Regions from separate parts of the Nitratireductor sp. J20-h4 genome, predicted to be linked through region 2. Evidence: predicted binding sites of a transcription regulator. Region 2 holds the regulator's gene; each other region holds the start of a gene.
What was found. Region 2 encodes LexA, which represses DNA repair genes until DNA is damaged. Its sites were predicted from a motif close to TGTTCNNNNTGTGTTCNG; they were not measured.
Positions count from the first base shown of each region.

Region 1: ACT2B0_RS03525 (PA0069 family radical SAM protein) is a predicted target of LexA. The motif match lies at 8,742-8,759, and genes of this name have one in related genera.
Region 3: recA (recombinase RecA) is a predicted target of LexA. The motif match lies at 6,225-6,242, and genes of this name have one in related genera.

Region 1 covers NZ_CM165557.1:721,283-731,738, forward strand. The annotation lists gene ACT2B0_RS03475 (NnrU family protein) at 1-35, shown strand, start outside; gene ACT2B0_RS03480 (tetratricopeptide repeat protein) at 171-836, shown strand; gene der (ribosome biogenesis GTPase Der) at 845-2,278, shown strand; gene ACT2B0_RS03490 (cell wall hydrolase) at 2,400-3,584, shown strand; gene ACT2B0_RS03495 (AtpZ/AtpI family protein) at 3,875-4,222, shown strand; gene ACT2B0_RS03500 (F0F1 ATP synthase subunit A) at 4,262-5,011, shown strand; gene ACT2B0_RS03505 (F0F1 ATP synthase subunit C) at 5,087-5,311, shown strand; gene ACT2B0_RS03510 (F0F1 ATP synthase subunit B) at 5,381-5,959, shown strand; gene ACT2B0_RS03515 (F0F1 ATP synthase subunit B) at 5,969-6,448, shown strand; gene ACT2B0_RS03520 (ribonuclease HII) at 6,707-7,378, opposite strand; gene ACT2B0_RS03525 (PA0069 family radical SAM protein) at 7,526-8,680, opposite strand; gene ACT2B0_RS03530 (glycosyltransferase family protein) at 8,816-9,319, shown strand; gene moaB (molybdenum cofactor biosynthesis protein B) at 9,356-9,919, opposite strand; gene ACT2B0_RS03540 (4-(cytidine 5'-diphospho)-2-C-methyl-D-erythritol kinase) at 9,916-10,456, opposite strand, start outside.
Region 2 covers NZ_CM165557.1:1,791,751-1,802,206, forward strand. The annotation lists gene ACT2B0_RS08755 (ComEC/Rec2 family competence protein) at 1-1,552, shown strand, start outside; gene lexA (transcriptional repressor LexA) at 1,652-2,362, opposite strand; gene ACT2B0_RS08765 (phosphate ABC transporter ATP-binding protein) at 2,574-3,395, opposite strand; gene ACT2B0_RS08770 (PstA family ABC transporter permease) at 3,392-4,225, opposite strand; gene pstC (phosphate ABC transporter permease subunit PstC) at 4,209-5,120, opposite strand; gene ACT2B0_RS08780 (phosphate ABC transporter substrate-binding protein) at 5,077-5,901, opposite strand; gene ACT2B0_RS08785 (transglutaminase-like domain-containing protein) at 5,901-6,785, opposite strand; gene ACT2B0_RS08790 (alkaline phosphatase family protein) at 6,782-8,275, opposite strand; gene ACT2B0_RS08795 (class I SAM-dependent methyltransferase) at 8,272-9,033, opposite strand; gene aroA (3-phosphoshikimate 1-carboxyvinyltransferase) at 9,060-10,385, opposite strand.
Region 3 covers NZ_CM165557.1:1,910,662-1,921,117, forward strand. The annotation lists gene ACT2B0_RS09345 (alpha/beta fold hydrolase) at 1-21, opposite strand, end outside; gene ACT2B0_RS09350 (NADP-dependent isocitrate dehydrogenase) at 189-1,400, shown strand; gene ACT2B0_RS09355 (glutathione S-transferase family protein) at 1,404-2,045, shown strand; gene alaS (alanine--tRNA ligase) at 2,136-4,793, opposite strand; gene recA (recombinase RecA) at 5,016-6,101, opposite strand; gene ACT2B0_RS09370 (carbohydrate kinase family protein) at 6,408-7,391, shown strand; gene ACT2B0_RS09375 (pseudouridine-5'-phosphate glycosidase) at 7,378-8,301, shown strand; gene cckA (cell cycle histidine kinase CckA) at 8,317-10,456, opposite strand, start outside.

The sequences.
Region 1 (10,456 bases), 1.1 Mb from region 2:
GGTTGTTCGGCGCGGTGCCGATCGCCACCACCTGACCGGCAGCCGACGGCCGGATTGGTGATCGCCAAACGGCAAAATTCGTCACATGCCTTCCATAAGCCGGAATTTTCGCTAAAAGGCGTGCGCAATCGCTCGTCGCGCGTGGCGGGCCGAACAACGGTAACACATCGATGTCGGACGACAGTTTCATCCGCGAGGTTTCCGAAGAGCTGCGCCAGGATCAGGCCAAGGCGCTTTGGGACCGCTACGGGCCTCTCATCCTTGGCGTGGCCGTCCTTGTTGTGCTGGTCACTGCCGGCATTGTTGGCTGGAATTATTGGACCCAGGCCCAGGCCAGTCGCTCCGGCGACGCCTTTTCCGAGGCTTTGACCTTCGCCTCCGAGGGCCAGAACGACGAGGCCCTTGCCGCGCTCGAGAAGCTCGAACAGGAAGGTTATGGCGCTTATCCCGTGCTCGCCCGGTTGCGCGCGGCCACGGTCCTGGCCGAAAAGGGCGATCATGACGGTGCGGTCGCGGCGTTCGACGCGGTCGCCGGTGACAGCTCGATTCCCGGCTCGATCCGCGACATGGCCCGGCTGCGCGCCGCGCTGCTTCTGGTCGATCATGGCGCTTATGACGAGGTGTCGGCACGCGTGGAGCCGCTAACGGCCGAGACCAACACACTGCGCCATTCCGCGCGAGAGGCGCTCGGCCTGGCCGCCTGGAAGGAAGGCAAGCCGAGCGACGCGTTGACGCTGTTCGACCAGATCGCGGACGACACGGCCGCGCCGCGCAACGCGCAGGAGCGCGCCAAGCTCATGGCCGAGTTGATCCGTGGGTCGGGCGACGCGTCCTGACCGCCGCGATGTCCTTCACCATCGCCATTGTCGGCAGGCCGAATGTCGGCAAGTCGACGCTGTTCAATCGGCTGGTCGGGCGCAAGCTCGCCCTTGTCGACGACACGCCGGGCGTGACGCGCGACCGGCGCGTGCACGAGGCCCGGCTATACGATCTGCGCTTCCAGGTCATCGATACGGCCGGCTTTGAGGATGTCATCGACGATTCGCTCGAGGGCCGCATGCGCCAGCAGACCGAGCGCGCCATCGCCGATTGCGACCTGGTCCTGTTCATGATCGACGCCAAGGCCGGCATCACGCCCAACGACGACGCCTTCGCCCGGGTTGCGCGGCGGCTCGGCAAGCCGATCGTGCTGATCGCCAACAAGGCCGAGGCGCGTGGCGCCGAATCCGGTCTGCACGAGGCCTGGGGCCTGGGGCTTGGCGAGCCGGTGCCGATCTCGGCCGAGCACGGCCAGGGCCTGCCGGACCTGCGCGAGGCGATCATCGCCGCGCTCGGCGAGGACAGAGTGTTCGGCCCGGACGAGGACGACGCGGCTGGCGAGGCCGAGGCCGCGCTTGTCGGTGAGGACGTCCATGACGCCGACGAGGACGAGATTCCCGCCTACGACGCCACCAAGCCGATGCGCATCGCCATCGTCGGCCGGCCCAATGCCGGCAAGTCGACGCTGATCAACGCGCTGATCGGCGAGGAGCGCCTGCTGACCGGACCCGAGGCCGGCATTACCCGTGATTCGATCTCGGTCGACTGGCAATGGCGCGGCCGCAAGATGCGACTGTTCGACACGGCCGGCATGCGTCGTAAATCGCGGGTGCAGGAAAAGCTGGAAAAGCTCTCCGTTGCCGACGGGCTGCGTGCCATCCGCTTCGCCGAGGTGGTGATCGTCGTGTTCGACGCCACGATCCCGTTCGAAAAGCAGGATCTCCAGATCGCCGACCTGATCGTGCGCGAGGGGCGGGCGCCGGTGCTTGCCTTCAACAAATGGGACCTGATCGACGATCCGCAGGAACTGCTTGCCGAGTTGCGCGAAAAGACCGACCGGCTCCTGCCTCAGGTGCGCGATCTGCGCGCCGTGCCGGTTTCGGCCGAGACCGGCCGGGGGCTCGACAAGCTGATGCAGGCGGTCGCCGACACGCACGAGGTCTGGAACCGGCGCATTTCCACCGGCCGCCTCAACCGCTGGCTTGAGGGCGTGCTGGCCCATCATCCCCCGCCCGCCGTCGCCGGCCGCCGGCTGAAGATCAAATATCTGACCCAGGTCAAGACCCGTCCGCCCGGGTTCGTCGTGTCGTGCTCGCGGCCCGATGCGATGCCGCAATCCTATGTGCGCTATCTCGTCAACGGTCTTCGCGAGAGTTTCGACATGCCGGGCGTGCCGATCCGCGTCATGTTGCGTGCGCCGGAAAATCCCTTCGCCGGCCGGGCGCGCAAGAAGAAATGATCTGCCGCGTATCTGGCTCCGGTCCGCTCTAATTCAGCCCGATTTCCGCCGTTAACGCTCCATCAACGATAAAACCGCAAACTCTTACACATTCGTTCGAGTGGCGTTCTGGAGAGTTTTGGTGCTTCGAGAGTCGGTTTCGCGGCTGCCCGCCGCTGTGTTCCGCGGGCCTACCCTGCTGCCCTCGCTGGCTGTTGCCGCGGGCCTGTTCATCGGTTTTCCCACGCAGACGGCCTATCAGGACATGGCGAGCTATGTCGCCGGCATCGGCGCGCGCGAGGTGCGTTGGGGCGCGGTTATCGAAAGATCGGTCGCCGGGTCCGTGCACAAGGCCGAGATGCCCTTCGTCGACGACACCGTGACCGGCACGATTTCGGGCGGCGGCATGAAGACCGACGCTCTCGGCGCCGTTGCCTTCCGCGACAAGAGCGGCGTTGCCAATGACGTGCCCGACGAGGCGCGCGTCAATCGCGGCGAAAAGCGCGGTCGCATCATCAATGTCGCTCCGGTCGCCCCGCCCAAGGCTTTCAACGCCGGTTCGGTGCTGGAACGCACCAGCATGATCGCGGTTCCCGTGGCCGAGCCCGAACTGGCCATGGCCTTCGACAAACCAGCCATCAAAGGCAAGGAAATCGCCATCGCCGCTGCTTTCCATCCCCGCGCCGCCGAAAAATCGTCCCCCGGCGTGCCGGCCATGCTGGCCAGCCTGGTCACCAGCGACCGTGCCGACATTCTGGCCACCGCCTATGCCCCGGCCGAACCCGATTATGCCAAGAAATCGCCCTTCGCCAGCCTGCTCGGCGAGGAGAAGGACGACAAGGGCGGCCGCTTCATTCCGCCGGTCGCCAAGGGCGACCATCCGTGGATGCGCCAGCCGTTGCCTGCCTCCGTGTTTTCCGAGGCTGAGCAGAAATGCCTTGCCGTCGGCATCTATTTCGAGGCGCGCGGCGAGAGCCTGAAGGGGCAAGCCGCGGTCGCTCAGGTGATCTTGAACCGGGTGCGCAATCCCACCTATCCCAATTCGGTCTGCGGCGTCGTCTACCAGAACGACAGCTGGCGCAATCGCTGCCAGTTCTCCTTTGCCTGCGACGGCATTCGCGATCGCATCGAAAGTCCGAACCATTGGCGCATCGCCAAGGATATCGCCATGGCCGTCACCGCCGGCAAGATATTCATCTCCGAAGTGGGCTCCTCGACCCATTATCACGCCACCTATGTGGCGCCGCGCTGGGCCCGCGCGATGAAGAAGATGAAAAAGATCGGGCTGCATGTTTTCTATCGCACCTATGGCGGCGGCTGGAACTAAACGCGCGGGGGATTCTCCGCTTCGGCACGCCCGGGCACCGCGGATTCGCCGATCCATGGGCATGTGCGAGCGCGGACGTAGTGTCGCACCAATCTAACTATTTGAAATAATTTGCTTATTTAGCGGCTGCCAGAGCCCGAACTGCGGCTTGACTGCCGGTAGCGCCCTCACTATGGTGCGCCCGACTTTGGAGCGGGCAATCCGGCCGGGATTGTGCGGGCAGGGGTCACGCGCCGGATACGGTTTCGGTGAGACCCGCGTGAAGCGGCCCGTGCGGGATCCAGGTGAAGATGGCACGCGAGGACGATCTTGATCGCAGGCGACGGGAACTGGAGGCTGCCCTTTCGGCGCGGCGTCCGGAAACCGACGGTGAGAAAAGGTCTTCCAGGTCGGGCGGTCTGGCCGGGGCCGGCAATGCGCTGAAACTATCCAGCGAGTTCATTGCCGGTATTGTGGTCGGGGCCGGAATCGGATGGATAATCGACCGGCTGGCGGGCACTTCGCCCTTCGGTCTCGTGATTTTCCTTCTGCTCGGCTTTTGCGCAGGCGTTCTCAATGCCCTGCGTTCGACGGGGCAGATGGCGGAATTTGGCTCCCGCCCATCCGGCAAGGATGGCGACGGGGACGGCAGGAACTGAACGGCGCCACTGGCGCGAGCAGCAAGGCGGGGTAGGCAGGTGGCAAGCGATCCCATCCACCAGTTCAATATCAGCAAACTGGTCCCGATCGAGATCGGCGGCCTGGATTTTTCCTTTACCAATTCCTCCGCCTTCATGGTTGCCACGGTCGTTGCCGCCGGCGCGTTCTTGTTCATGAGCACCGCCAGCCGCGGCCTGGTGCCGAGCCGCATGCAGTCGATCGCGGAAATGACCTACGAATTCGTGGCCAACATGCTGCGCGACGCGGCCGGCTCGCAGGGGATGAAATTCTTCCCCTTCGTGTTTTCCCTGTTCGTGTTCGTGCTGGTCGCCAACCTGTTGGGCATGTTTCCCTATTTCTTCACCGTCACCAGCCACATCATCGTGACTTTCGCGCTCGCCATCTTGGTGATCGGGACCGTCATCGTCTACGGCTTCTTGAAACACGGTCTGGGCTTCCTCAACCTGTTCGTGCCGAGTGGCGTGCCGGGCGTTCTGCTGCCGCTGGTGGTCGCGATCGAGATCATCTCGTTCCTGTCGCGCCCGATCAGCCTTTCGGTGCGTCTGTTCGCCAACATGCTGGCCGGACACATCACGCTCAAGGTGTTCGCCGGTTTCGTCACCTCGCTGAGCGCGTTCGGTATTGTCGGCATTGGCGGTGCGATCCTGCCGCTTGGCATGACGGTCGCGCTGACCGGCCTCGAATTTCTCGTCGCGTTCCTGCAGGCCTATGTGTTCGCGGTCCTGACCTGCATGTATCTCAACGACGCGATCCACCCCGGGCACTAAAGACCCCGGGACGTCCGGTGCGGCGTCCCTCTTCGACATCAACCTGATCCCAAGCTTCAAAGAAGGAGTACCCCAATGGAAGTAGATGCAGCTAAGGCAATCGGCGCGGGCATTGCTTGTCTCGGCATGGGCGGCGTCGGCATCGGCCTCGGCAACATGTTCGGCAACTTCCTGTCCGGCGCGCTGCGCAATCCGTCTGCCGCCGACGGCCAGTTCGGCCGCCTGATCTTCGGCTTCGCCGTGACCGAGGCGCTCGGCATCTTCTCGCTTCTCATCGCGCTGCTGCTGCTCTTCACCTAAGAGCCGAAACCAACGCGTAGGGTGACCGGCCGCCTCAGGCGGCCGGCTGAAAAGTGACAGGACATGCCCATGTTTGTGGCACCGGCATTCGCCGCGTCGGACCAACCGGCGGAAAACGGCGAGACTCATACCGCGACCGAAGCGGGTCATGGCGCCGCGGAGGCGGGTTTCCCGCCCTTCGAGACGGCGACCTATCCGTCGCAGATATTGTGGTTGGCGATCACGTTCGGCCTGTTCTACCTGTTCTTGAAGCGGGTGGCTTTGCCGAGGCTGGCCGGCATCATGGAGGTGCGGCGCGACCGTATCGCCCAGGATCTCGACCAGGCGGCCCGGTTGAAACAGGAATCGGACGAGGCGATCGCCGCTTACGAGCAGGCGCTGGCCGAGGCCCGCCAAAAGGCCAACCAGATCGGCCAGAAGGCGCGCGACGCGGCCAAGGCGCAGGCCGACGAGACCAGGCGTGTCGTCGAGGCGCAGCTGGAGGAAAAGCTGGCCGGGGCTGAAACGCGGATTTCCGAGATCAAGGCGTCGGCTCTCGCCGATGTCGGCACGATAGCGGAAGACACGGCCGGTTCCATCGTGCAGACGCTGGGCGGCGGCTCGGTCACCAAGGCTGAAGTCGCGGCCGCGGTCAAGGCAGCGCGCTAGGAGGCGATGATGGACGCAACATTCTGGGCCACAGTTGCCCTGTTCATCTTCTTCGCGGTCGTCTTCTACCTCAAGGTGCCGGGGTTGGTGGCCAAGTCGCTCGACGACCGTGCCGAACGCATCCGCAACGAGCTCGACCAGGCGCGCAAGCTGCGCGAGGAAGCGCAGGAGGTGCTGGCCGAGTATCAGCGCCGTCGTAAGGAAGCCGAGAAGGAAGCCGACGACATCGTCGCCTCGGCCGAGCACGAGGCTGCCTTGATGGTCGAGGAAGCCAAGCAGAAGACCGAGGATTACGTCGCGCGGCGCACCGCGCTGGCCGAGCAGAAGATTGCCCAGGCCGAGCGCGACGCCGTCAACGAGGTTCGCGCGCAGGCGGCCGATATCGCTGTGGAAGCGGCGCGCCGGCTCTTGGAGTCCAAGGTCGACGCGAAACTGTCGGGCGATCTGTTCAAGAGCTCGCTCGCCGACGTCAAGACGAAGCTCAACTGAGGTTCCGTCGACCGCAAACAGCGTCTGAAACGACCTGAACAATGCCGCCTCCGGCGGCATTTTTTGTTGGTTAACCGGGGCAGCGGTTCTTGGCCATGGGCGCGACCCGCGGCCGCGCGGGCGAACAACGCACACTCTCTCTCGAAAAGAGCGGGACGGACCGGTTTCCGTCGCCGGCCCGGCCCCGCGCCGGATAAGACGGGCGTTCCGGCAGTCTGGAGGTACAGGCGCGGGACAGTCTTGCGTCGGTCGGCAACGCTATGTCTCGGCGGTGCTGTCGACTGTGGCCCGCAGCGGTGCGAAGGACAGGCGGTGGATGCGTGCGACGGCGCCGCTTTGCACGATCGCCTCGCGGTGGATCCGGGTACCGTAGCCCATATGGCGCTCGAACCCGTAGTCTGCGTGGCACCGCCCGCATGCCGCCATCATGCGGTCGCGCGTGACCTTGGCCACGATCGAGGCCGCCGCGATCGACTGCGCCCGCTGGTCGCCTTTAATCAGTGCCTCGGCGTGACAGCCGAGCGCCGGGGGCACGTCGCGCCCGTCGATCAGCGCGAAGCCCGGTGCGACCGACAGCGCGGCCACTGCCCTGCGCATGGCCTCCAGGCTTGCGCGCAGAATGTTGGACTTGTCGATCGCCGGAGCCGAAAGGCTCGCCACGCCGACGGCGCGGGCACTGTCGAGTATGGCGGTGTAAAGCGCTGCGCGGGCAGCCGCCGTGAGCCGCTTGGAATCGTCGAGCCCGGCGGGAATGGAGCCCGGGTCCAGAATGACGGCGGCCGCGACCACCGGCCCGGCAAGCGGCCCGCGGCCCGCCTCGTCGACGCCGCACACGGGCGATAGGCCGCGCGCCATCGCCCGCTCCTCGTGGGCAAAGTCGGGGCCGTCGGCGAGCGCGAAAAGCAGCGGAGAATCGGGGGAGCGAGCCATTTGCGGCGAAACTCGCATTCGCCCCGATTCTCCGCAAGTCCTTCCCGGCCCGAAGGGGCGGCGGGTCGGGAAGGGCCGTCGGCTAGGGCGGGGGACTTAGCCGGACGGAAACAGGGACGCCGGCCAGGATGGCGACCGGCGCGACGCCTAGAACAGGCGCAACTGTTCGCCGGCGCGCGGCGGTGGTTTGAAAAGGTCGGTGCGCAGGGCGAGCCTGGCCCGGTTGAAACCGATCCGGCGCGCGGCGATCTCGAAACGGCGGCCGATCTGCCAGGCATAGGGCCCGGTCCCGCGCATCCGTTTGCCCCAGCTCGCATCGTAATCCTTGCCGTCGCGCATCGAGCGGATCAACGCCATCACGTGGCGGTAGCGGTCCGGATAATGGCGCAGCAGCCAGTCCTTGAAGATCGGGCTGACCTCCAGCGGCAGGCGCAGGATGATATAACCGGCCTCGCGGGCCCCGGCGGCGTGGGCCGATTCCAGGATGCGCTCGACCTCGTGGTCGCTCAGCCCGGGGATCAGTGGCGCGGCCATCACCGAAACCGGAATGCCGGCCTGCGACAAGGCCTTCATCGCCTCCAGCCGCCGCGTCGGCGTCGCCGCGCGCGGTTCCATCGTGCGCGCCAGGCGCCGGTCGAGCGTCGTCACCGAAAACGCGACCTTGGCCAGGCCGCGCGCGGCCATGCGCGCGAGAATGTCGCTGTCGCGCATCACCAGCGCCGATTTGGTCACGATGCCGACGGGGTGATTGTGGGCGTCCAGCACTTCCAGAATCTCGCGCATGATGCGCCACTGTCGTTCGACCGGCTGATAAGGGTCGGTATTGGTGCCGATCGCGATCGTCTTCGGCTCATAGCCTTCCCTGGAAAGCTCACGCTCCAGCAGCTTGGCCGCATCCGGCTTGGCAAACAGCCGCGATTCGAAATCGAGCCCGGCCGAAAGCCCCATGAAGGCATGGGTCGGCCGGGCGAAGCAGTAGACGCAGCCATGTTCGCAGCCGCGGTAAGGATTGATCGACCGGTCGAAGGAAATATCGGGCGACGTGTTGCGGGTAATCACCGAGCGCGGCTTTTCCACCTGCACCTCGGTCTTGAAGGGCGGCAGCTCTTCCAGCGTTTCCCAGCCGTCGTCGAACACTTCGCGGCGCAGCGGCTCGAACCGTCCCGACGGGTTGATGCCGGCCGCGCGTCCGCGCCGTCGCGCTTCGTCGACGCGCAGGCCGGTTTCCTCGATCAGCGCGTTCGCCATTGCGGCGCCGCCACCGGTAAAGGCCGCCATGTCGGCGCGGTCGAACTGCTCCATGATCTGTCTCCGCTCGTCGGATGCGAGTCGTTCTCGATGAATCTATTCCTATCTGGGCATGAGGAACAAAGCAAGAACTTTATCGCCGGCGCGCCGGTGTTGGCTTTGTTTGCTGCAATGCGGTATCGAAGGCGCATGCTGACCGTGGTGATCGAGACGCTGAACGACGAGGACGCGCTGGCCGCTACGCTGGCTGCGCTTGTGCCGGCGGCGGTCGAGGGGCTGGTGCGTGAGGTGATCGTGCACGATCGCGGCTCGTCCGACGCCACCGTGACGATCAGCGACCATGCCGGCTGCACCCTGGTTGAGCCGGGAGGACTCGGCCGCGGGCTGGAGGCGGCGCGCGGAACATGGCTGTTGTTGCTGGAGCCCGGCGCCCTTCCCGGCGAGGGGTGGATGGAGGCGGCCGCAAGCCATGTCGGTACCCAGCGCCGGGCAGCGCGGTTTTCACCGGCGCGTCGTGGCGTCCTGCCGCTGCTGAAGCGGCTTTTCGCGCGCACGTCTCCGCTCGCCGATGGCGTTCTGGTTTCGAAGGCCGAGGCGCTGTCGCGCTACCGGCCGGAGGGCGGGTTGGAGACGGTGGCGCGCGGGCTCAGGCGCTGCCGGCTGAATGCTGCGATCGGGTTTGCGTCACGCTGACCGTCGACGCGGCCCGCGGTCGCCGCGCCCGTTTGTTCACACCATCTTGCCGCCGCCACGCTTCAGGTGTTCGTCGAGACGCGGCATGATCTCCACGAAGTTGCACGGCATGTGCCGGTAGTCGAACTGGCCCTTCAAAATTCCGTCCCAGGCATCGCGGCAGGCGCCGGGCGAGCCCGGCAGTACGAACACGAAGGTCTGGTTGACCAGCCCGCCAGTGGCCCGCGACTGGATCGTCGACGTGCCGATCGTGTCGTAGGAAATGCGGTGAAAGATCTCGGAAAACCCGTCCATGCGCTTTTCGAACAGCGGCTCGACGGCCTCCGGCGTGACATCGCGGCCGGTGAAGCCGGTGCCGCCGGTGGTGATGATGGCGTCGATCCTGTCGTCCTTCGACCAGGCGAGGACTTTGGCGCGGATGGTCTCGATCTCGTCGCGCACGACAGCCCGCTCGACCAGCTGGTGGCCGGCCGCCGCGATACGCTCGGCCAGCGCCCCGCCGGACTTGTCGTCGGCGATCGCGCGCGTGTCCGACACGGTCAGGACCGCGATGCCCACGGCGATGAAGGGGCGGTTTTCGTCGAGCCGACCGGCACTCATATGTTCGATCCCGTGGTTTCGCCAGCGGCCACGAACCAGCCCGGCCGTTCTTGTTTGATCATGGCCGCCGCGCGGTGCGCCGCCTCGATCGTGTCGTAGAGCCCGAAACAGGTCGCGCCCGATCCCGACATGCGCGCCAGCGGCGCGCCGCTTGCCGTCAGCAGGTCGAGCGCCTCTGCGACCCGCGGGGCAAAGGCGATCGCTGCCGCCTGCAGATCGTTGCGGCATTTTGCCAGCCAGTCCAGCACCGATTGCCCGTCGCGCCGCGTCGGCAAGGCAGGCAAGGGCGCGTTGTCGCGGCGCTCGAGCCCGGCAAACACCGTTTGCGTCGGCACCGCCACGCCGGGATTGACCATGACCAGCGGCAGCGCCGGCCAGTCGGCGAGGTGTTGGATATCCTCGCCGATGCCGCGCGCGATCAGCGGCCGGGCCGCCAGGCACATCGGCAGGTCGGCGCCGAGTTCAACACCGAGCCGCGCCAGTCCGGCCTCGTCGGCATCGAGCTCCCACAGCGCCGCGAGCCCGCGCAGCGTCGCT
Region 2 (10,456 bases):
CGGCATTCCCGAGGAGGTCGAGGAGGCGCTGCGCCGGGCCGGACTGGCGCATATCCTGTCGATCTCCGGGCTGCACATGGCGCTGGTCGCCGGCACGGTGATGCTGGCGCTGCGGGCGCTGTTCGCGCTTGCGCCGGGCTTTGCCTCGCGCCATCCGGTCAAAAAATACGCCGCCGCGCTGGCGCTGGCGGCAGCCGCCTATTATCTGGCGATTTCCGGCGCGGCGGTTGCCGCCCAGCGTTCCTTCATCATGATCGCGGTGATGCTGATCGCGCTGTTGTTCGACCGCGCGGCGATCACCATGCGTAATCTGGCGATTGCCGCGCTGATCATCGCCGCGCTGGCGCCGCACGAAGTGGTCGGGCCGAGTTTTCAGATGTCGTTCGCCGCAACCGCGGCGCTGATTGCGGCCTATGCCGGCTGGACAACCCGGACCTCGGCCGGCCGGCGCGCCGGCCGCGCGCCACCGCAGGGCGCGCTGCGCAAGGCCGGCCGCGGCCTGACCTATTTTCTACTCGGCATCGCCGCCACGTCGCTGATCGCGGGCGGCGCGACCACGGTCTACGCGATCTGGCATTTCCACCGCATCGCCCCGCTGGGGCTGATCGCCAACCTCGCCGCCATGCCGGTCGTCTCGACGCTGATCATGCCGCCGGCCGTCGCCGCCGGCGTGCTGATGCCGGTCGGGCTGGAGGGACCGGCGCTGGCGGTGATGGGCCAGGGGATCGCCATCATGGTGGCGGTGGCGCGCCGGGTCTCCGAGCACAGCCCGATCGACGCCGTTGGCGCGATGCCGCCGCTGGCGCTGATCCTGTTCACCGGCGCGCTTCTGGCCGCCACCATCGCCACCACCGGCCTGCGCTGGCTGGCGCTGCCGCTCGCACTGGCCGGAATTGCGGCGTTCGCCGCGCGCACGCCGCCCGACCTGATGGTGTCGGAGGACGCGCGACTGGCCGCGATCATGCGCCATGACGGCCGGCTCGCCGTCAACCGCGCGCGGCCGAACGGTTTTACCATCGGCATCTGGCAAAAAGCGCGCGCGGCGACGGGCTTCGTCAAACCGCTCGAGCGCCCCGACCGGGCCGCGTCCGACGCAAAACCCGGCGGCAAGGCCGGCGCCGACCCGCGCTTTGTCTGCGACGCTGCGACCTGCGAGGCCGTCGATCCACGCGGCGCCATGGTGGTGCACGCCGAAACCCAGGCCGCGGCCGCGCCATATTGCGGCCGGGCGAGCGTGATCGTGATCGCCGACGCGACCGCCGCCAATCCGTGCCGGGCAAGAAACGTTCTTGTCGTGACGGCCCGCGATCTCGCCCGCCGCGGCAGTCTCGAGGTGCGTTTCAAGCAGGTTGGAACCGAGGGCGCCAGCGCGAGCGAAGAACCGCTGCGCGCCGAAGCGCGCTTCGCCCTGCCGCGGAACGAACGGCCATGGTTCGCGCACCGCAAATTCTCGCGCGAAGCGCGCGGGCTCGCGCCCTACAAACGCGGCAAGAAAGGCACGAAGGACAAAAAACGCAAAGGCGGGAAGGACGCCACGGGCGGCAAGACCTGAGCCGTCAGCCGTCGCAACGGGATGGCTGGCCCGGAACGCGGCCGCGGACCGGCCGGCTCCGGCCGAAACCCGCCCGGCGCGCCCGGCGCCGGGGAAAAATCAGTAGCGGCGGATTAGGCCGACCAGCCGTCCCTGCACCTTGACCTGATCGGGGCCGTAGATACGGGTCTCATAGGCCGGGTTGGCGGCCTCGAGCGCGATCGAGGCGCCCTTGCGCCGAAACCGTTTCAGGGTCGCCTCGGCGTCTTCCACCAGCGCCACCACGATGTCGCCGGGATTGGCGGTCGCCGCGCTGCGAATGATGACGGTGTCGCCGTCGAGAATGCCGGCGTCGATCATCGAATCGCCGCGCACCTCGAGCGCGTAATGGTCGCCGGCCGACAGCATGTCGGGCGGCACGGTGATCGCGTGCGTCTGGTGCTGGATGGCGTCGATCGGCACGCCGGCGGCGATCCGCCCCATGACCGGCACCGACACGCCGCCGGCATCGTCATTGTCCGACACGGGCGGGGCCGGTTTGGGTTTCGGTTTGCCGAGACTGCCCTCGATGACGCTCGGCGAAAAGCTGCGCGGTCGCCCGAGCCCCGGCGAGATCGATTCCGGCAGGCGCAGCACTTCCAGCGCGCGGGCGCGATTGGGCAGCCGGCGGATGAAGCCGCGCTCCTCCAGTGCGGTGATCAGCCGGTGGATACCAGATTTGGAGGCCAGATCGAGCGCTTCCTTCATCTCGTCGAAGGAGGGCGGGATGCCGGTCTCCTTCAGTCGTTGATGGATGAACAGCAGCAGTTCGTGTTGTTTTCGGGTTAGCATGGTCGCCCCCAGCGGAATCATCGACAAACAAAACCAGAACAAACTCTATCTGTTCTCACCTTGTTCCGCAAGTGTCCGACCGTTGAATGTCCGAGGCGGACGCCGGCAAGGGCTGCGGGCGGCCAGTTGCGCACGACCTGCCCGTCAGCGCGATGCCCGCGGGGCCGGGGGGCGTCCGGTGTCGGGGCGCTCGGCGGTGTACGACCCGGCGTTACGCCACTCGTCCGTTGAGATAGTCGTCCGTGACCTGGTTTTGCGGCCGTTCCGACAGATCGGCCATCGTGCCGTGCTCGAGCAGATAGCCGGTCCCGCACCGCGTCCAGAACAGCGCGCACCGGTCGGCAATCCGTCTTGCCTGCGACAGATTGTGCGTGACGATCACCAGCGTGACGCTGTCCTTGAGTTTCAGCAGCAGGCGCTCGATCGTCATCGTCGACATCGGGTCGAGCGCACTGCACGGTTCGTCCAGAAGCAGAATTTCCGGCCGCGTCGCCAGCGCCCTGGCAATGCACAGGCGCTGCTGCTGACCGCCGGACAGCGCGCAGGCCGACATGTCGAGCCGGTGACCGATCTCCGCCTGGAGGCCGACGGCGCGCAGGCACTCGTCGATGCGCGCCTCGCGGTCGGCTCGCCGACGCACGCCGAACTCGCTCAACACGATATCAAAATTGCGGCGGATCGAGAACGGAAACGGGTTCGGTTTCTGAAACACCATGCCGACGCGCTTGCGCAAGCGCAGCAGGTCGGCATCCCGCCCCAGCACGTCGGTGTCGCGCACAAGGATGCGGCCCGTCACCCTGGCGCCCGGGATCAGGTCGATCAAACGGTTGAGGCAGGTCAGCAGGCTGGTCTTGCCGCAGCCCGACGGGCCGATCAGCGCGGTGATGCGTCCAGGCGGGATCGACAAGGTGACGTCGGACAAGGCGGTGAGGGCGCCGTAGGCAATCGTGAGGTTTTCGACGCGAATATGGCTCGCTTCGACGCGGCCCGGCGACACATCGATCGTCCGGGGGCCTGTGGTTTGCACGTTCATACGAACTCCCTGCCTTGCTTGCCGTCCAAAGCCGTAAACAGAGCGACGACGGCGGCGACCGAGACCAAGAGCACCGTGGCGGTCGCGAACGCGTTGCCGTCGCCGCCGGGAACGTTCATCGCCAGATCGAGGATGTGGACCGCCATGGTCCGTCCGGAATCGAAAACCGAATCCGGCATGCGCACCACGTAGCCGCTGGTGAAGATCAGGGCGGCGCTCTCGGCGACCGCGCGTCCGAAGCCGAGCCCCAGCCCGGCGAAGATGCCCGGCGCGGCGGCCGGCAGCATGATCGACCAGACGATCCGCCGCTGCGGCAGGCCGAGCGCGTAGCCGGCCCTGCGGTCTTCGCCGTGCATGCGCAAGGTGGTTTCAGCCACGCAGGCCGCGATCGGCAGGATCATCAGCGCGAGCGTCAGCCCGCCGGCCAGGATGGAAAAACCGAAGCCGAGCCAGTCGCAAAAAATCATGTTGCCGGCCAGACCGAAGACGATCGAGGGAACGGCGGCGAGCACGCCCAGGCACCCCCGCGTCAGGCGCGCGGCCGTCGCCTCCGGGCGCACCGCCTCGACCAGGAACACGGCGGCTCCGACCGCCAGCGGCAAGGCGGCCGCCAGCGCCACCGCCGTCACCGCCGCCGTCGACACAAGCACCGGCGCGATGCCGCCGGCGCGCCCGGCCGCGCGCGGCGCGGTGGTGAGGAAGTCCCATGACACCAGCGCCGCGCCGCGCGTGACCACATGCACAACGATGGCGGCCAGAACGAACACCACCGCCGCCACCGCCGCCCGCACCACAAGGTCGTTGACGAAAGGCCTAAGACTGCGCCGCATCGGCCCCGCCCCAGTACCAGCGCATGACAAGCAGCAACCCGACCAGCGCCATCAGCACCAGGCCGGATACGAACAGGGCCGAACGATGCACGTCGATGGCGTAGGCCATTTCGAGCGCGATGTTGGCCGGCAGCGTGCGCACGGACGCAAACGGACTGTCTGGCATGGCGACCGCGTTTCCGACCACCATCAGCACGGCCATCGTTTCGCCGAGCGCGCGGGCGAGCCCGAGCATGCAGGCGGCCGCGACCGCCCCCTTTGCAGACGGCAGCACGATGCGCTTGATCGCCGCGTGGCGGGCGCATCCGAGCGCCAGGCTGCCCAGATAGAGCGAGGCCGGCAGTTGGCGCAGGCCCGCCTCGGCCAGAACGGCCACGGTCGGCAGCACCATGATCGACAAGACGATCACGCCGGCCAGGAGCGACGTGCCCGGCGGCTGCCATGCCGCGATATGCGGCACCAGCACCGTCATGCCCCACAGGCCGTAGACGACCGAGGGGATGGCCGCCAGGGTCATCAGCACCACGCGAAAGGCCGCGCCGGCGAGATCGCCGGCATAGTAGCGGATATACACCGCGCACAGGATTCCCAGCGGACCGGCGACGGCAAGCGCCCCGGCCGACACAGCGAGCGTGGCCGCGACCATCGCCACCAGCCCGAATTCGCCGGCGGTCGGATACCAGTCGCCATCGGCCATGAAGGCGGCCAGGCCCGCCTCGGTCAGCGCGGGCGCGGCGCCGATCGCCAGCACGATCAAGACGCCCGCCATCGCTCCGATCGCCAGAACGCCCGAAGCCCACAAGACGACGACGAAGACGAGGTCTTTCGGCGCGAGCGGGCCGCGAAACGGCCTAGTTCGATGCGGGCGAGAAATAATGGTCTGAAATAAGGTCATGCACCTGCTGTCCGGAGGCAAACCGCAAAAACGCTTCGACCGGCGCCGCCGGGTCGGGATAGGTGACCAGGTTCAGCTCTCGTCTGACCGGGTACGACCCGTTTGCGACATTGGCGGAGGTCGGGGCGACGGCACCGAGCGCGAGGGCGCGTATCGGGGTCATGGCGCTGGCGTGATATTCGGCCGCGCCGATCGAGATGTAGCCCACCGCCCTCGGGTTGCCGGCCACCACCTTCACCGCCTGCTCGTTGTCGCCGATAATGGTGTGGGCGCGGATATCGCGGATATCGAGGCCGAGATGGGCGAGGAATATCCCCAGCGTCGAGCGGCCTTCGGCCTTGCTGACGACGGTAATCGGCCCGTCCCAGGGGCCGAGCGCCTCCCAGCGCGTCACCTGGCCGGTGTAGATCGCCCGCACCTGGTCGTCGGACAAGCGCTCGAGCGGATTTTGCGCATGGACGATCAGCGCCACGCCGTCCCACGCGATCCGCGTCGCCGCGACGTCGTCTTCCTCCTCGCCGAGCGCCCGCGACACCATGCCGATATCGGCCAGTTTGCGCCGCACGTCCGACAGGCCCCTGGAAGAGCCGCCGGTCTGGACGTCGACCTGCACGCCCGGATGCGAGGCCTCGTAGCGCTGGGCGATATCCATCATCAACGGTGCGATCGTGCTCGAGCCGGTGACGACGATCCTCACCTCCTGCTGGGCATGCGACACGGCCTGACCGGCCAGCGCGAGCGCGGCGGACAAGACGGCGACAATGGATTTCGGGGCCGACATCATGCGCTCCTTGTTGCCAGGGTTGCCGTTTGCGCCGGGTGCCGGGTATCTGCGCCTGTCTGCATGGGCCGTGTCAGCACCGCGCTGCTGGCCGCCTCGGGCAGGCTGCCATCGGCCAGAAGCCAGCGCGGGCGGGCGAAATGGCTGATTGCCGGCAGACGGGCCTTCGCGGTTTCGAAAACCAGCCCGCGGCCATGCGAGAACGCGGCCCTGACCCCGCCCAACGGGTTCAAACCGGGCACCGGCCGCGCCAGCCCCGCTTTCAGGCAATGGGCGACATCCCAATCGCAACGGCGTCCCGCCGTCTCGGTGGCGATCCAGCAATGCATGCCGTCGGCGCGGCTGCCGGCGCGGTTCTGATCGAAATGAAACCCGGCGAAATAGGCCGCCCGGCGCCCGGCCGCCCGCAGGCAGGCAAGCAGGGCGGTGTTGATGTCGATGCAGTTGCCCGAACGCACGCCGCAAAACGTCGCCGGACGCGCCAGCTCGGGATTTGGCCCGCCATAGCTGAACCGGCGCGCCACCGCCGCGACAATGTCGTCGTCGCCATGGCCAGCCGCGCATGCGGGTCGCTCGAGGGCGAGAAATTCGGACAGATCGCCGGCTAGCCGCGTATAGGCATTGTCGAAATCGGCGAAATCGTCGGTTTTGCCCGACCCGGTCCCGGCGGCGAAATGGAAGGAGAATTCGAGGCTTGCGCAAAACGCGCCCTGGAAAAGATAGGCGCGCTGGCCGGCCTGCCGTTCGCGGACGATTTGGTAGGGCAAGCGGCAGGGGGCACAGAAGCCGACCAGGGTCTGGTGCGCCGTGTCGGGCGGCTCCGGCACCAGCAGGCCGATCGCGGAGGAGCGTTCGTGCGGGTCGATGCGCAGCGTAATGATCATGCCAGGCTCCGTTGTCGGCAAATCAGCGCCGGCGCGTCGCCAATCCCGGCCGGATCGACGCCCAAGAGCGCGGCCATCGTCGGTGCGACATTGTCGAGCCCGCCCGCGCCAAACGCCCAGTCGGCCCGCCCGCCGTCGGCCGCGACGATGGTAAAGGGGACCGGATTTGTGGTGTGAGATCCGAAGCCGCGGCCCTGATCGTCCAAAAGCCGTTCGGCGTTGCCGTGATCGGCGGTGACCGCCAGCGTCCAGCCGGTTTCGCGGGCCTGGGCGACGAGGGCGGCAAGAGCCCGGTCGACCGCCGCCGCCGCCTGCCGGCACAGGCCCACATCGCCGGAATGCCCGACCTGGTCGAGATTGGGGATGTTGACGACGAACCCGGTCTCGCGGTCGCTTGTCATTACCTGGCGACAGGCGTCCACCGTTTCGTCCGCCCGCATGAGCGGGTTTTGTTCGGGACCGCCCGGCGTATCGGGGATCGCCACCTGGCGTTCGCCCAGCGATTGCCGGAACCCGTTGAAGAAATAGGTGACATGCGGAAATTTGCAGTTTTCCGCGATCCGCGTCAGCGCGATGCCGCGCGCCCGCAGGGCCTGCGCCAGACCGCCCGAAAGGCTGCGGGTCGGAAAAAAGACGCGCGCGGCCGGCACCTGTGGTGAAATGCTGGTCAGCGTGGCCACACGGCAGCGCGCGGCAAGCGCCTCGACCGTCTGCTCGGCGCGATCGGCGCGATGGCTGGTGACCAGCATGGCCTCGCCGGGCGTCAGCCGGGTGTCGGCATCGACCCGGTGGGCGGGGAAATCGCGCTCGCCATTGTCCCGGCAAAAATCGTCGAGCAGCCGGCGATCGAAGCGCGGCAGCGCGTCGGCGTTCATAAGCGCATCGACCAGATGCCGCGCCAGGGCGCGGTTTCCGGACCGGTCGGCGAACCAGGCCCGTCCGATCACGACGCCGATCAGCGCTCCCGGAACCCGCTCCGCCAGCGCCTGGCGCAGCGTATCGAGCAATGCGGGCCCCGAGCCGCGCATCGCATCGACACCGTCGAGTACCGGGTGCACGACGGTGGAAAATCCGCTGCGCCCGGCCAGCTCCGCCGCCTGGACGATGGTGCGCCAATGGCCGTGCACGCCGGCGTCGGAGACGAGGCCGAGAATGTGGATCCGGCCATTTTGGGCCGTCTCGTCGCGCAGGCCCCGCCAGACGGGGCTTTTTTCCCACGCGCCCGAGCGGTAGGCGCGGTCGATCGCAACCAGCGAGGAGACCACGGTGCGGCCCATGCCGAGGGTGAGATGCCCGACCTCGGAATTGCCGGCCTGACCGTCGAACAGCCCGACGGCGTCGCCGCTGGCCCTGAGCGGAACCATGCCGCAGCGATCGAACAGGTCGAACAGGACCGGCATGCAGGCGCGGTCGACGACATTGCCGGGCGACGGCGCGGCGAGGCCGGCGCCGTCCAGGATAACCAGACCGGCTTTGGCACGAGCGTTCATCGCTTTGCCGCCGTGGCGACGTGGATGACGAATTCGGACCGGTCCGGATCGAAGCCGGTCCCGCGCGGACCATAAAGGACCGGCGCACCGAAGCCGCTCGCCCGGATTGCCGCGCCGACGTCGTCGGTCGCCCAGGCGCGCGTTCGAATGGTGGCCGGCGGATGGCCGGCGGTCTGGTAGGTGATGTCGACGACGTCGCGCTCGACCACGGAGAGATCGACAGAGGCTTTGAGACCGGTGCAGCAATAGGTGCGATCCTGCGCCGATATGCGACCGGCGCGCAGGGCGTCGTAGTTGCGATGGTCGAGCACCAGCGTGCCCCCGTCGCCGAGCAATCGCCGGAAATTGGAAAGCGCGCGCTCCAAATCGGCCGGCGAAAACAGATGCGCGATCGAATTGCCCATGCAAATCACCGCATCGAAGGGACCGGCGGGAAGACTGTCATGGTCGAGCCAGTCGCCGAGCGCGCAGGGCACGGCCCCTGCGGCCAAAGTGGCGACGTTGCGCCTGGCCTGCTCAACCATCTCCGCGGCGCCATCGATCGCGGTCACCGCAAACCCGGCCTGCGATAGCAGAACGGCGTGAAAACCGGTGCCCGTGGCCGCGTCGAGCACCGAGCGGACCCGCCTCGCGCTCATGACATCGATCAGAAAACTGCCTTCGGCGGCGCGCCGGTCGCTCCAGCCGAGCAGATCGTCCCATTGCGCCACCAGCGCCGTGTCATATTCGTCGCGGTAACGTGTGGATGAGGTTTGCATCGTTTCCTCCCGGGAAGACACACCAGCTAGCGACCGACACCGTAGGCTTCGGCCAGACGCGCATATTCGCGCCAATAGTCGGGAAAGGATTTTGCGACGCAGGCCGGGTCCTCGATCGTGATGCCGGGGCACACCAGCCCCCCCAGCGAGAACGCCATGGCGACGCGATGATCGTCATAGGTGCGCACCGAGGCCGGCCGCGGGCGGTTTCCGTCGGGAACAATCTCCAGCCAGTCGGGGCCTTCCTGCGCGTCAATGCCGATGCGGCGTAGCTCCAGCGCGGCCGCGTGCAGCCTGTCGCACTCCTTCAAACGCAGATTGGCGATGTTGACGATTTTCGTCCTGCCTTGCGCGAACGCGGCGACGACGGCGAGCGTCAGCACCATGTCGGGCATGGTCTCCAAATCGACCACGATGCCGCGCAGGGCGCCCTCGGGCCCGCGCAGCTCGATCTCGGTCGGCGTGGCCGACACGGCGCATCCCATCTCCTCCAGCACATGGATAAGACCGACATCGCCCTGGGCGGACGCCGTACCCAGGCCCGAAACCCGCGCCGTGCCGCCGAGAATGGCCGCCGCGCCGAAAAAATAGGACATCGCCGACGCGTCGGGCTCGACCGCGATCGTCGCCACACCCGGCTGTCCGGGCTGTACACGCCAGATCTGCGGCCCGGCCGGCTCGACCTCGATGCCGGCCGCGCGCATGGTCGCCACGGTCATGTCGACATAGGGACGGGAGACGAGGTTGCCGGTCGCCTCGACGTGGACGGGGCCGTTATCGGGATTCTGGCGCGCGGCCGAGAGCAGCATGGAGCTGGTGAACTGGGAGGAGACCGAGCCGTCGACCCGCCAATGGGTGCCGGTCGGCCGGCCGCCGACAATGCGCACGGGCAGGCAGCCCGCCTTGCCGGTCTCGACAACCTTGTGGCCGATCGCCCGCAATGCCTCGATACCGCTCGCCATAGGCCGTTCGCACAGCCGCGGCGTTCCGGTAATGGTCGTCTCGCCCTCGGCATCCGCCGCCATCGACAGCAGGAAGCGCGCCGGTGTCCCGGCCGCGCCGATATCGAGCCGGTCCCGCGGTGCGAGCGGTCGCTCGCCCGGGCACGAATTCTCCACACGGAAGGCGGCCCGGCCGGGGGCGGCCTCGACCGACAGACCGCCGAACCGGTCTATGCAGCCGGCAAAGCGCACCGTGTCATCGGCATGCAGCGCGCCGACGACCCGCGTCTTGCCCTTGCGTGCCGCCGCCAGCGCGAGGGCGCGATTGGTGAGGGATTTCGACCCCGGCAGAACGGGCTCGAAGATCGGCGATCGATCACGGGCGGAAGCGGCGGAGGACGCGATTGTCATCAAATTCACCAACCAAAACAGACGCAACATCGTCCGCCGGCATTGCGACGGAACACCAATGGCGACGGGAA
Region 3 (10,456 bases), 120 kb from region 2:
GAAAAACCGTATCTGGCTCACCTTCACCTCCGCATGACGGACAGGCACAGCGTGGGCGCGCGTCCCGGCAATGGCAAGTTAGACTTTGGCGCGTTTGCGCGTGTGCGGGCGCTTTGATATAGGGGCCGCGACCCTTTTCCGACACAGGCGGCCAACCGGCCGCCAATCCCAGAAGACGAGGACTTTTTATGGCGAAGATCAAGGTGGACAACCCCGTCGTCGAACTCGACGGCGACGAGATGACCCGCATCATCTGGCAGTTCATCAAGGAAAAGCTGATCCACCCCTATCTCGACATCGATCTGAAATATTTCGATCTCGGGATCGAGCATCGCGACGCCACCGACGACCAGGTGACGGTCGACGCGGCCAACGCGATCAAGCAATACGGCGTCGGCGTGAAATGCGCCACGATCACGCCCGACGAGGCGCGCGTGGAGGAATTTGGCCTCAAGCGCATGTATCGCTCGCCCAACGGCACGATCCGCAACATTCTGGGCGGCGTCATCTTCCGCGAGCCGATCATCGCCAAGAACGTGCCGCGCCTGGTGCCGGGCTGGACCAAGCCGGTCATCGTCGGCCGTCACGCCTTCGGCGACCAGTACCGCGCGACCGACTTCAAGTTCCCCGGCAAGGGCAAGCTGACGATCAAGTTCGTCGGCGAGAACGGCGAGACCATCGAGCACGAGGTGTTCGACGCGCCCTCCTCCGGCGTCGCCATGGCGATGTACAATCTCGACGATTCGATCCGCGATTTCGCGCGCGCCTCGCTCAATTACGGCCTGCAGCGCGGCTACCCGGTCTATCTGTCGACCAAGAACACGATTTTGAAGGTCTATGACGGACGTTTCAAGGATCTGTTCCAGGAGGTCTACGAGGCCGAGTTCGAGCAGAAATTCAAGGACGCCAAGATCTGGTACGAGCACCGGCTGATCGACGACATGGTCGCCTCCAACCTGAAATGGTCGGGCGGTTATGTGTGGGCGTGCAAGAACTATGACGGCGACGTCCAGTCCGACACCGTGGCGCAGGGTTTTGGCTCGCTCGGCCTGATGACCTCGGTGCTGATGACGCCCGACGGCCAAACGGTCGAGGCCGAGGCCGCGCACGGCACGGTCACCCGCCACTATCGCCAGCATCAGAAGGGCGAGGAAACCTCGACCAATTCGATCGCCTCGATCTTTGCCTGGACGCGCGGGCTCGCCCACCGCGCCAAGCTCGACGACAACGCCAGGCTGGCCGATTTCGCCACGACGCTGGAAAAGGTCTGCGTGCAGACGGTCGAATCCGGCTTCATGACCAAGGACCTGGCGCTGCTGATCGGTCCCGACCAGCCCTGGCTGTCGACCACCGGCTTTCTCGACAAGATCGACGAGAACCTGCAAAAGGCGATGGCCTAGCCCTTGGCCGGCAAGCCGCGCCTGTTCGGCGCCGACTACAGCGTCTATGTGCGCATAGCGCGGCTTGCTCTTTTGGAAAAAGGCGTCGACCACGCGCTGGTGCCGGTCGACATTTTCGCCGGCGACGGCGTGGCCGACTGGTACCTGGCCCGCCACCCGTTCCGGCGCATTCCCGCCTTCGAGCATGGCGATTTCCACCTATTCGAGACCGGCGCGATCACCCGCTATGTCGACGAGGCGTTTGCCGGGCCGCCGCTCCAGCCGCAAGGGGCTGCCCGGCGGGCGGTGATGAACCAGATCGTCGGCCTGCTCGACGCCTATGCCTATCGCGCGCTGGTGTGGGGCGTTTACGTCGAGCGCGTTTCAAAACCCGAACAGGGCAAAACGCCCGACGAGGCGGTGATCGCAGCCGCGCTCGAAACGGCGCGCACCTGCCTGTCGACCCTGACCCGGCTCCAGGACGGCCGCGCCTTTCTTGCCGGCGACAGGCTGAGCCTGGCCGATCTGTACGCCGCGCCGATGCTGGCCTATTTCGTCCGGGCGCCGGAGGGCGCCGCGCTGCTGGCCGATTATCCCGCGCTGGGTCGCTGGTGGACACGCCTTGCCGCCAGGCCCGCCTTTCTGGCCAGCGAACCGACAGGCTGAGAATTGTTGATCGCCGGCAGCCTCCGGTCGAAAAAAGGCGCCGCCCCCTCGTAACGCCCGATCGCCTGCAGGATGCCCGCTTGGCCTGGATCAACCGGCCATCGCCGCCTTGACCGCGTCGATCGCCGCCTGCGCCTTCGCGCCGTCGGGCCCGCCGGCCTGGGCCATGTCCGGACGCCCGCCGCCGCCCTTGCCGCCGAGCGCGGACGAGGCGACGCGCACCAGATCGACGGCGCTGAAACGCGACGTCTGGTCCTCGGTGACGCCCACCACCACACTCGCCTTGCCGTCCTCGCCCGTGCCGACGAAAACCACCACGCCCGAGCCGAGCGCCGTCTTGCCCTCGTCGGCCAGCGGCTTGAGCTCCTTGGGCGCGACGCCTTCCACCACGCGGCCGAGGAACCCGGTGCCGGCAACGCTTTCGGTTTCGCTCTCGGCCTGGCCGCCACCGCCGAGCGCGAGCTTCTTGCGCGCCTCGGCCAGCTCGCGTTCGAGCCGGCGGCGCTCGTCGAGCAGGCTTTCGACGCGGGCCTCGACCTCGCCCGGCGCCACTTTCAGCGCCGCCGCCACCGCCTTCAGGCGGCGTTCCTGAAGGTCGAGATGATGCCTGGCCGCCGCGCCGGTCAGCGCCTCGATGCGGCGCACGCCGGACGCGACCGCGCCTTCCGACACGACGCGCACCAGCCCAATATCGCCGGTCGCCGCCACATGAGTGCCGCCGCACAGTTCAACCGAATAGGTTTTTCCCGCCTTGTCGCCTTGGAGCGCGGTGCCCATCGACACCACGCGGACCTCGTCGCCGTATTTTTCGCCGAACAGCGCCATCGCGCCCTCGGCGATCGCCTCGTCGACCGCCATCAGCCGCGTCGTCACCGGCGCGTTCTGCACGACGATTTCATTGGCCATACGCTCGACGCGCTCGATCTCGTCGGCCGAAATCGGCTTGGGGTGCGAAAAGTCGAACCGCAGCCGCTCCGGCGCCACCAGGGAGCCCTTTTGCGCCACATGCGTGCCCAGCACCTCGCGCAGCGCCTCGTGGATGAGGTGGGTGGCGGAATGATTGGCCCTGAGCTGAGCGCGGCGGGCGTGATCGACCTCCAGATGCACCACCGCGCCGGGCGCAACGGTGCCGCGAGCGACCCGGCCGACATGCACGATCAGCCCGTCGACCTTCTTTTGCGTGTCGGTAACCGCGATCTCGAACCCCTCGCCGGCAATCCGGCCGGTATCGCCGAGCTGGCCACCGGATTCGCCGTAAAACGGCGTCTGGTTGACGACCACGGCGATCTCGTCGCCGGCCACAGCCGCCTCGACCCGGGCGCCGTCGCGCACCAGCGCCTGGACCACGCCCTCGGCGCCCTCGCTGGCGTAGCCCAGAAACTCGCTCGCTCCCGCCTCCTCCTTGATCTGAAACCAGACCGTTTCCGTCGCCGCCTCGCCGGAGCCCGACCACGAGGCGCGCGCCTCCGCCTTCTGGCGCTGCATGGCGGCGCTGAACCCGTCGAGATCGACCGAAATGCCGCGCTGGCGCAACGCGTCCTGGGTCAGGTCGAGGGGAAACCCATAGGTGTCGTAGAGCTTGAACGCGGTTTCGCCGTCGAGCCGGTCGCCTTCGCCAAAACTGTCTGTTGCCTCCGACAGAAGCGTCAGGCCGCGCGCCAGCGTCTTGCGAAAACGGGTTTCCTCAAGCCTCAGCGTTTCGGTGATCAGCGCCTCGCCGCGCACCAATTCGGGATAGGCCTGGCCCATCTCGCGGGTGAGCGCCGGCACCAGCTTCCACATCAGCGGATCGGCGGCGCCCAAAAGCTGGGCATGGCGCATGGCGCGGCGCATGATGCGGCGCAACACGTAACCGCGGCCCTCGTTCGACGGCAGCACGCCGTCGGCGATCAGAAAACTCGATGCGCGCAGATGATCGGCGATCACGCGATGGCTGGCCCGCGCCTTGCCCTCGGCCGGCACACCGGTCGCCTCGACGGCGGCCGCAATCAGCGCCGTGAACAGGTCGATGTCGTAATTGTCGTGCTTGCCCTGCAGCACGGCGGCCACCCGCTCCAGCCCCATGCCGGTATCGATCGACGGACGCGGCAGGTCGACGCGCTCGTCCGCGGTCAACTGCTCGAACTGCATGAAGACCAGGTTCCAGATCTCGATGAAGCGGTCGCCGTCCTCGTCGGGGCTGCCGGGCGGGCCGCCCGGGATCGCCTCGCCATGGTCGAAAAAGATCTCCGAGCACGGGCCGCACGGCCCGGTATCGCCCATCGACCAGAAATTGTCATGGGTTGGAATGCGGATGATGCGCTCGTCGGGCAGGCCGGCGATCTTCTTCCACAGATCGAAGGCCTGGTCGTCGGTATGATAGACCGTGACCAGGAGCCGGTCCTTGTCGAGCCCGAATTCCTTGGTGATCAGCGTCCAGGCGAGCTCGATGGCGACGTCCTTGAAATAGTCGCCGAACGAGAAATTGCCGAGCATCTCGAAAAACGTGTGATGGCGCGCGGTATAACCGACATTGTCGAGATCGTTGTGCTTGCCGCCGGCGCGCACGCATTTCTGCGCCGTCACGGCGCGGCTGTAGGGTCGCGGTTCGACGCCGGTAAAGACGTTTTTGAACTGCACCATGCCGGCATTGGTGAACATCAGCGTCGGGTCGTTGCGCGGCACCAGCGGCCCGGACGCCACCACCTCGTGGCCGTTCTTTTTGAAAAAGTCGAGAAAAGCCGACCGTATCGCGTTGACGCCGCTCATGGATGTGCCTTCTTGAAAGCCGCCGGGAAAAACCCGGAAATTGCGAACCGGCTTCTTATCGCCCGCCCGGATGGCTGTCCAGAAACCGTTTCGCAGGCCGGCGCGCCCCCGGCGCCGGCGCCGGGCGGCGGACCCGGCCGCCCGGCCCCCAAAGACGCGCCAAACAAAAAGGCCGCGCCGGGATCGCCGGCAGCGGCCTTTTGATCGCCATGTCGCAAAAGCCTACATTTCCGCGACGTCGCCGTCATCATCCTCGGGACGGCCTTCGTCGAGAAATTTCTCCGCGATCAGGCCCGCATTCTGGCGCAGCGCCAGTTCGATCTCGCCGGCCATCTCCGGATTGTCGCGCAAAAACTGCTTGGCGTTTTCGCGCCCCTGGCCGAGCCGCTGCGAATTGTAGGAGAACCAGGCGCCGGACTTTTCCACGATGCCCGCCTTCACCCCGAGATCGACCAGCTCTCCGGTCTTCGACACGCCCTCGCCATACATGATGTCGAACTCGACCTGCTTGAAGGGCGGCGCGAGCTTGTTTTTCACCACCTTGACCCGGGTCTGGTTGCCGGTGACCTCGTCGCGATCCTTGACCGCGCCGATGCGGCGAATGTCGAGCCGGACCGAGGCGTAGAACTTCAGCGCATTGCCGCCGGTGGTGGTTTCGGGCGAGCCGAACATGACCCCGATCTTCATGCGGATCTGATTGATGAACACGACCATGGTGTTGGAGCGCGAGATCGAGGCGGTCAGCTTGCGCAGCGCCTGGCTCATCAGCCGCGCCTGCAGGCCCGGCAGCGAATCGCCCATCTCGCCCTCGATCTCCGCGCGCGGCGTCAGCGCGGCGACCGAATCGATCACCAGCACGTCGATCGCGCCCGAACGCACCAGCGTGTCGCAGATCTCCAGCGCCTGCTCGCCGGTGTCGGGCTGCGAGATCAAAAGATTTTCCAGGTCGACGCCCAGCTTGCGGGCATAGACCGGATCGAGCGCGTGCTCGGCGTCGACGAAGGCGCAGATGCCGCCCTTGCGCTGCGCCTCGGCCACGGTGTGCAGCGCCAGCGTCGTCTTGCCCGAGCTTTCCGGCCCGTAAATCTCGATGATGCGGCCCTTGGGCAGCCCGCCGACGCCGAGCGCGATATCGAGCCCGAGCGAACCGGTCGACACCGTCTCGATCTCGACCACCTGCTCGTTGCGGCCAAGCCGCATGATCGAGCCCTTGCCGAACGCACGCTCGATCTGCGAAAGCGCCGCATCCAGAGCCTTGGATTTATCCACCGAATTGTCCTCAACCAGCCGCAATGAGTTCTGAGCCATGATACATTACCCTTCAATCGTCAATGAAGCCCGGTCGCTTCTTATTCCTCGTTGATTTGTACCCGCTTTGTTCCGTTTATGCAAGTTTGCAAATTTGGTTTGAAATCAATATTTTGATGATAAAGTTCTTTTTTTGTTCGTATCCGAGCCCCTCCGGATATATCCCCTCTCCGGCCGCGTTCGGTCCCCGCCATGGGCGCGGCGCGGCCGATTCGGGCGGGCCCGTTGCCAGCGCAAAAGCCGGCCGGTAATGTCGCCGCGCCGGCCGCGCGCCGGCCCGTCTTTTCCTCGCAGTCCGGCGCCGCGATGTCTTCACCGTCCCGTACAGTTCTTGCCGTCGGCGGCGCCCATATCGACCGGCGCGGCAGGGTCGGCGGGCCGTTCGTGCCCGGCGCCTCCAACCCCGGCACGATGCGCGAGGAGGTCGGCGGCGGCGTTTTCAACGCCGCGCGCGTCATGGCCGGGCGCGGGGCCCGTGTCGCGCTGATGGCGGCGCGCGGCGGCGATGCGGCCGGCGAGGCGGTGGCGGCCGCGATCGCGCAGGCCGGCATTGAGGATCTGTCGGGCGTCTATCTCGACCGGACCACGGCAAGCTACACGGCGATTCTCGACGCCGACGGCGACGTGGTCGCCGCGCTCGCCGACATGGCGCTTTACGACGCCGCCTTCGACCGGCAGCTGCGCCGCGCAAGCGCGCGCGAGCGTGTCGCCGCCGCCGACGCGGTGTTGTGCGACGCCAATCTTTCCGCCGCCGCGCTCGACCGGCTGGCCGGCCTTGCCGCCGGCACCCCGCTTTACGCGATCGCGATCTCGCCGGCCAAGGTCGGGCGCCTGGCCCCGGTCGCCGACCGGCTGGCCTGTCTGTTCATGAACCGGCGCGAGGCGGCGGCGCTGACGGCCACCGCGGCGGACACGCCGCCCGAGGCGCTTGTGGCCGCCCTGCGCGCGACCGGCCTTGCACGCGCGGTGGTGACGGCCGGCGGCGACGAGCTCATCGCCTTCGACGACCGGGCGCTCTACCGCCTGACGCCGCCGCCGCCGCGCCGGATCGCCGACGTCACCGGCGCCGGCGACGCCCTCGCCGGCACCATGGTCGACAGCCTGACGGCAAAAATCCCTTTCGCCGAAGCGCTGCGCTGCGGCGTCGCCGCGGCCGTGCTGTGCCTGGAAAGCCGCGCAACGGTCGCCGATCACGACGCGCAGACCTTCGCACAGACGCTGGCGCGCGTGCCGCCGGCCGCATCCCTTCCCCTCCCGCAAGACAGAATGGTTTCCCATGATCCCGCCTAGCGCCCAGCCTCTCATCGACATCGCCCAACCGGTGGCGCGCGCGCTCGCCGACAACCAGCCGGTGGTCGCCCTCGAAAGCACCATCATCACCCACGGCATGCCCTATCCGCAGAATGCCGAGATGGCGGCCAATGTCGAAGCCATCATCGAAGCCGAGGGCGCCGTTCCGGCCACGATCGCCGTCATCGACGGACGGCTCAAGATCGGCCTCACGCCGCAGGAGCGCACCACGCTCGCCAAGACCGGCGACACGATGAAGCTGTCGCGCGCCGACCTTGCCTTTGCCGTCAGCCAGCGCCGGACAGGCGGCACCACGGTCGCCGCCACCATGATCGGCGCGGCACTCGCCGGCATCAAAGTGTTCGCCACTGGCGGCATCGGCGGCGTGCACAAGGGCGCGGAAACCAGTTTCGACATCTCCGCCGATCTCGACGAACTCGCCCGCACGCCGGTTATCGTGGTCTCGGCCGGCGCCAAGGCGATCCTCGACATCGACAAGACGCTGGAAGTGCTGGAAAGCCGCGGCGTGCCGGTGGTGACCTATGGCAGCGATACGGTGCCGGCCTTCTGGTCGCGCCGCTCGCCGCATCCCGCGCCGCTGCGGCTCGATACGCCGGAGGCGATCGCGAGGTTTTTCGAGACCCGCGGCGCGCTCGGCCTCGGCGGCGGCATGCTGGTCGCCAATCCGGTTCCGGCCGAAGACGAGATCCCGGCCGACGAGATGGCCGGTTTCATCGCCGCCGCGCAGGCGGACGCCGAAGCCGAGGCGGTGTCGGGCAAGGCCGTCACCCCGTTCCTGCTCGCCCGCATTCTGCAACTGACCGGCGGACGCAGCCTGGCCACCAATATCGCGCTGGTAGAAAACAATGCCCGGCTGGCCGCGCGTATCGCGGCCGCGCAAAGCGCCTGATCGCCGGCGCCGGCCTTACTCGCCGTTTTCCAGCATGTCCTTGACCACGGTCGCCAACTGCTTGAGCGAGAACGGTTTCGGCAAAAAGCCGAACTTGGCCTCCTCGGGCAGGTTTTTGGCGAATGCGTCCTCGGCATAACCCGAAACGAAGACGAAACGGATGTCGGGCTGGATTTTGAGCAACTCGCCCAAAAGCGTCGGTCCGTCCATTTCCGGCATCACCACGTCGGAGACCACGATGTCGATCTTGCCGTCGAGTTCCTTGAAGATCTCCAGCGCCTCGAGGCCCGACGTCGCTTCGTGCACGGTATAGCCGCGCGAGGTGAGCGCGCGCATTCCGCCCATGCGCACGGCGTCCTCGTCCTCGACCAGAAGCACCGTGGCCGACCCCGACAGGTCCTTTTGCTGGGCAGCGGCCGCCGCCGGCGGCGCGGCTGCCGCCTTGTCGGACGCGGCGACCTCCGCGGTCTCGTCCCGCTCGGCCTCGACATGGCGCGGCAAGAAGATGCGGAACGTCGTGCCGGCGCCTTCTCGCGAATCGCAGAAGATGAAACCGCCGGTCTGCTTGATGATGCCGTAGACCATCGACAGGCCGAGCCCGGTGCCCTTGCCGACCTCCTTGGTGGTGAAGAACGGCTCGAAAATCTTCTTCAAAACATCGGTGGGAATACCGGTGCCGGTATCCATGACCTCGACCAGCACGTAATCCGCCGGCACAAGCTCGCGATAGGGCAGCGCCGCACACTCGTCGGCCGCGCAGTTGCGGGTGCGCACCGTCAGTTCGCCGCCGTCGGGCATGGCGTCGCGGGCGTTGACGGTGAGGTTGACGATCACCTGCTCGAACTGGCCGAGATCGACGCGCACTGGCCACAGGTCGCGGCCATGCTCGATCCTGAGCTTGATCTCGTTGCCGATCAGCCGCGCCAGCAGCATGCGCAGATCGGCCAGCACGTCTGTCAGGTTCAGGACTTCCGGACGCAGCGTCTGGCGTCGGGAAAAGGCGAGCAGCTGCCTGACCAGCGAGGCGGCGCGGTTGGCGTTCTGCTTGATGTTCATGATGTCGGGAAAGGAGGGATCCGACGGGCGGTGATTGGTCAGCAACAGATCCGAGGCCATGATGATGGCCGTCAGCACATTGTTGAAATCATGCGCGATGCCGCCGGCGAGTTGGCCGACCGCTTGCATTTTCTGCCCCTGGGCCATCTGCGCCTCGAGCGCTTTCTGCTCGGTGGTTTCCACGGCATAGACGATCGCCGCCTCCTCCGCGTCCTCGCCCGCGTCGGCCACGGCATTGACGTAAAAGCGCATGTGGCGCTCGTCGTCGCCGGGAAGCACGGTATCGATCGGCGCGATATCGGCCTGGCGCAGCCTGGCCTTTTCCAGCGCGGCGGCGAAGGTCGCGCGATCGCGCTCGTGAATGACCGTTTCCAGGCGCAGCTTGCTTTCGACCGAGGCCCGGTCGACCACCGAGCCGAACAACGACAGGAAGGGGGCGTTGGTGCGCAGGATGCGCCCCTTGCCGTCGACGCCGGCGATCGCCATCGGCGTGGAGTTGAAGAACCGCGTAAAGCGCACCTCCGAGGCGCGCAGATCAGCGGTCGCGTCCTCGCCCTTGGCGCGATTGAGCACGATGGTGCGGCTCGCGCCGGGCACGCCGTCGCGGCTGGCCATGGTCTTGTGCATGAAGCGCACCGGCAGCGCCTCGCCGCCGCCCGTCAACAAATCAAGGTCGATGACGGCGTTGCGCACCGAACCGGGCTCCGCTTTCACCGAGCGGATCAGCGCCATGCCGTCGCCGGCGACGATCTCCGGCAGGGTGACGGAACCCGGCGAAAAACTGGCCAGGTCGATGCCCAGCCATTCGGCCAGCGTCGCGTTGACATAGGTCACACGATCGTCCGCATCGGTGGAGAAAAAACCAGCGGGGGCGTGATCGAGATGGTCGATCGCCTGCTGGAGATCGAGAAAGAATCGTTCCTGTTCGGCGCGCTCGGCGGAAATATCCTCGATCTGCCAGGACAATAACGGCTGGCGCTGCACCGGCGCGGCGAAGCTGCGTGCCCTGGCGCGATACCAGTGGGCGCCCGGCTCCGATCCCGGCCGTATCGACTGCGACATGCGAAATTCGCCCTCGCCGCTCTGGCCGTCGCGCAGG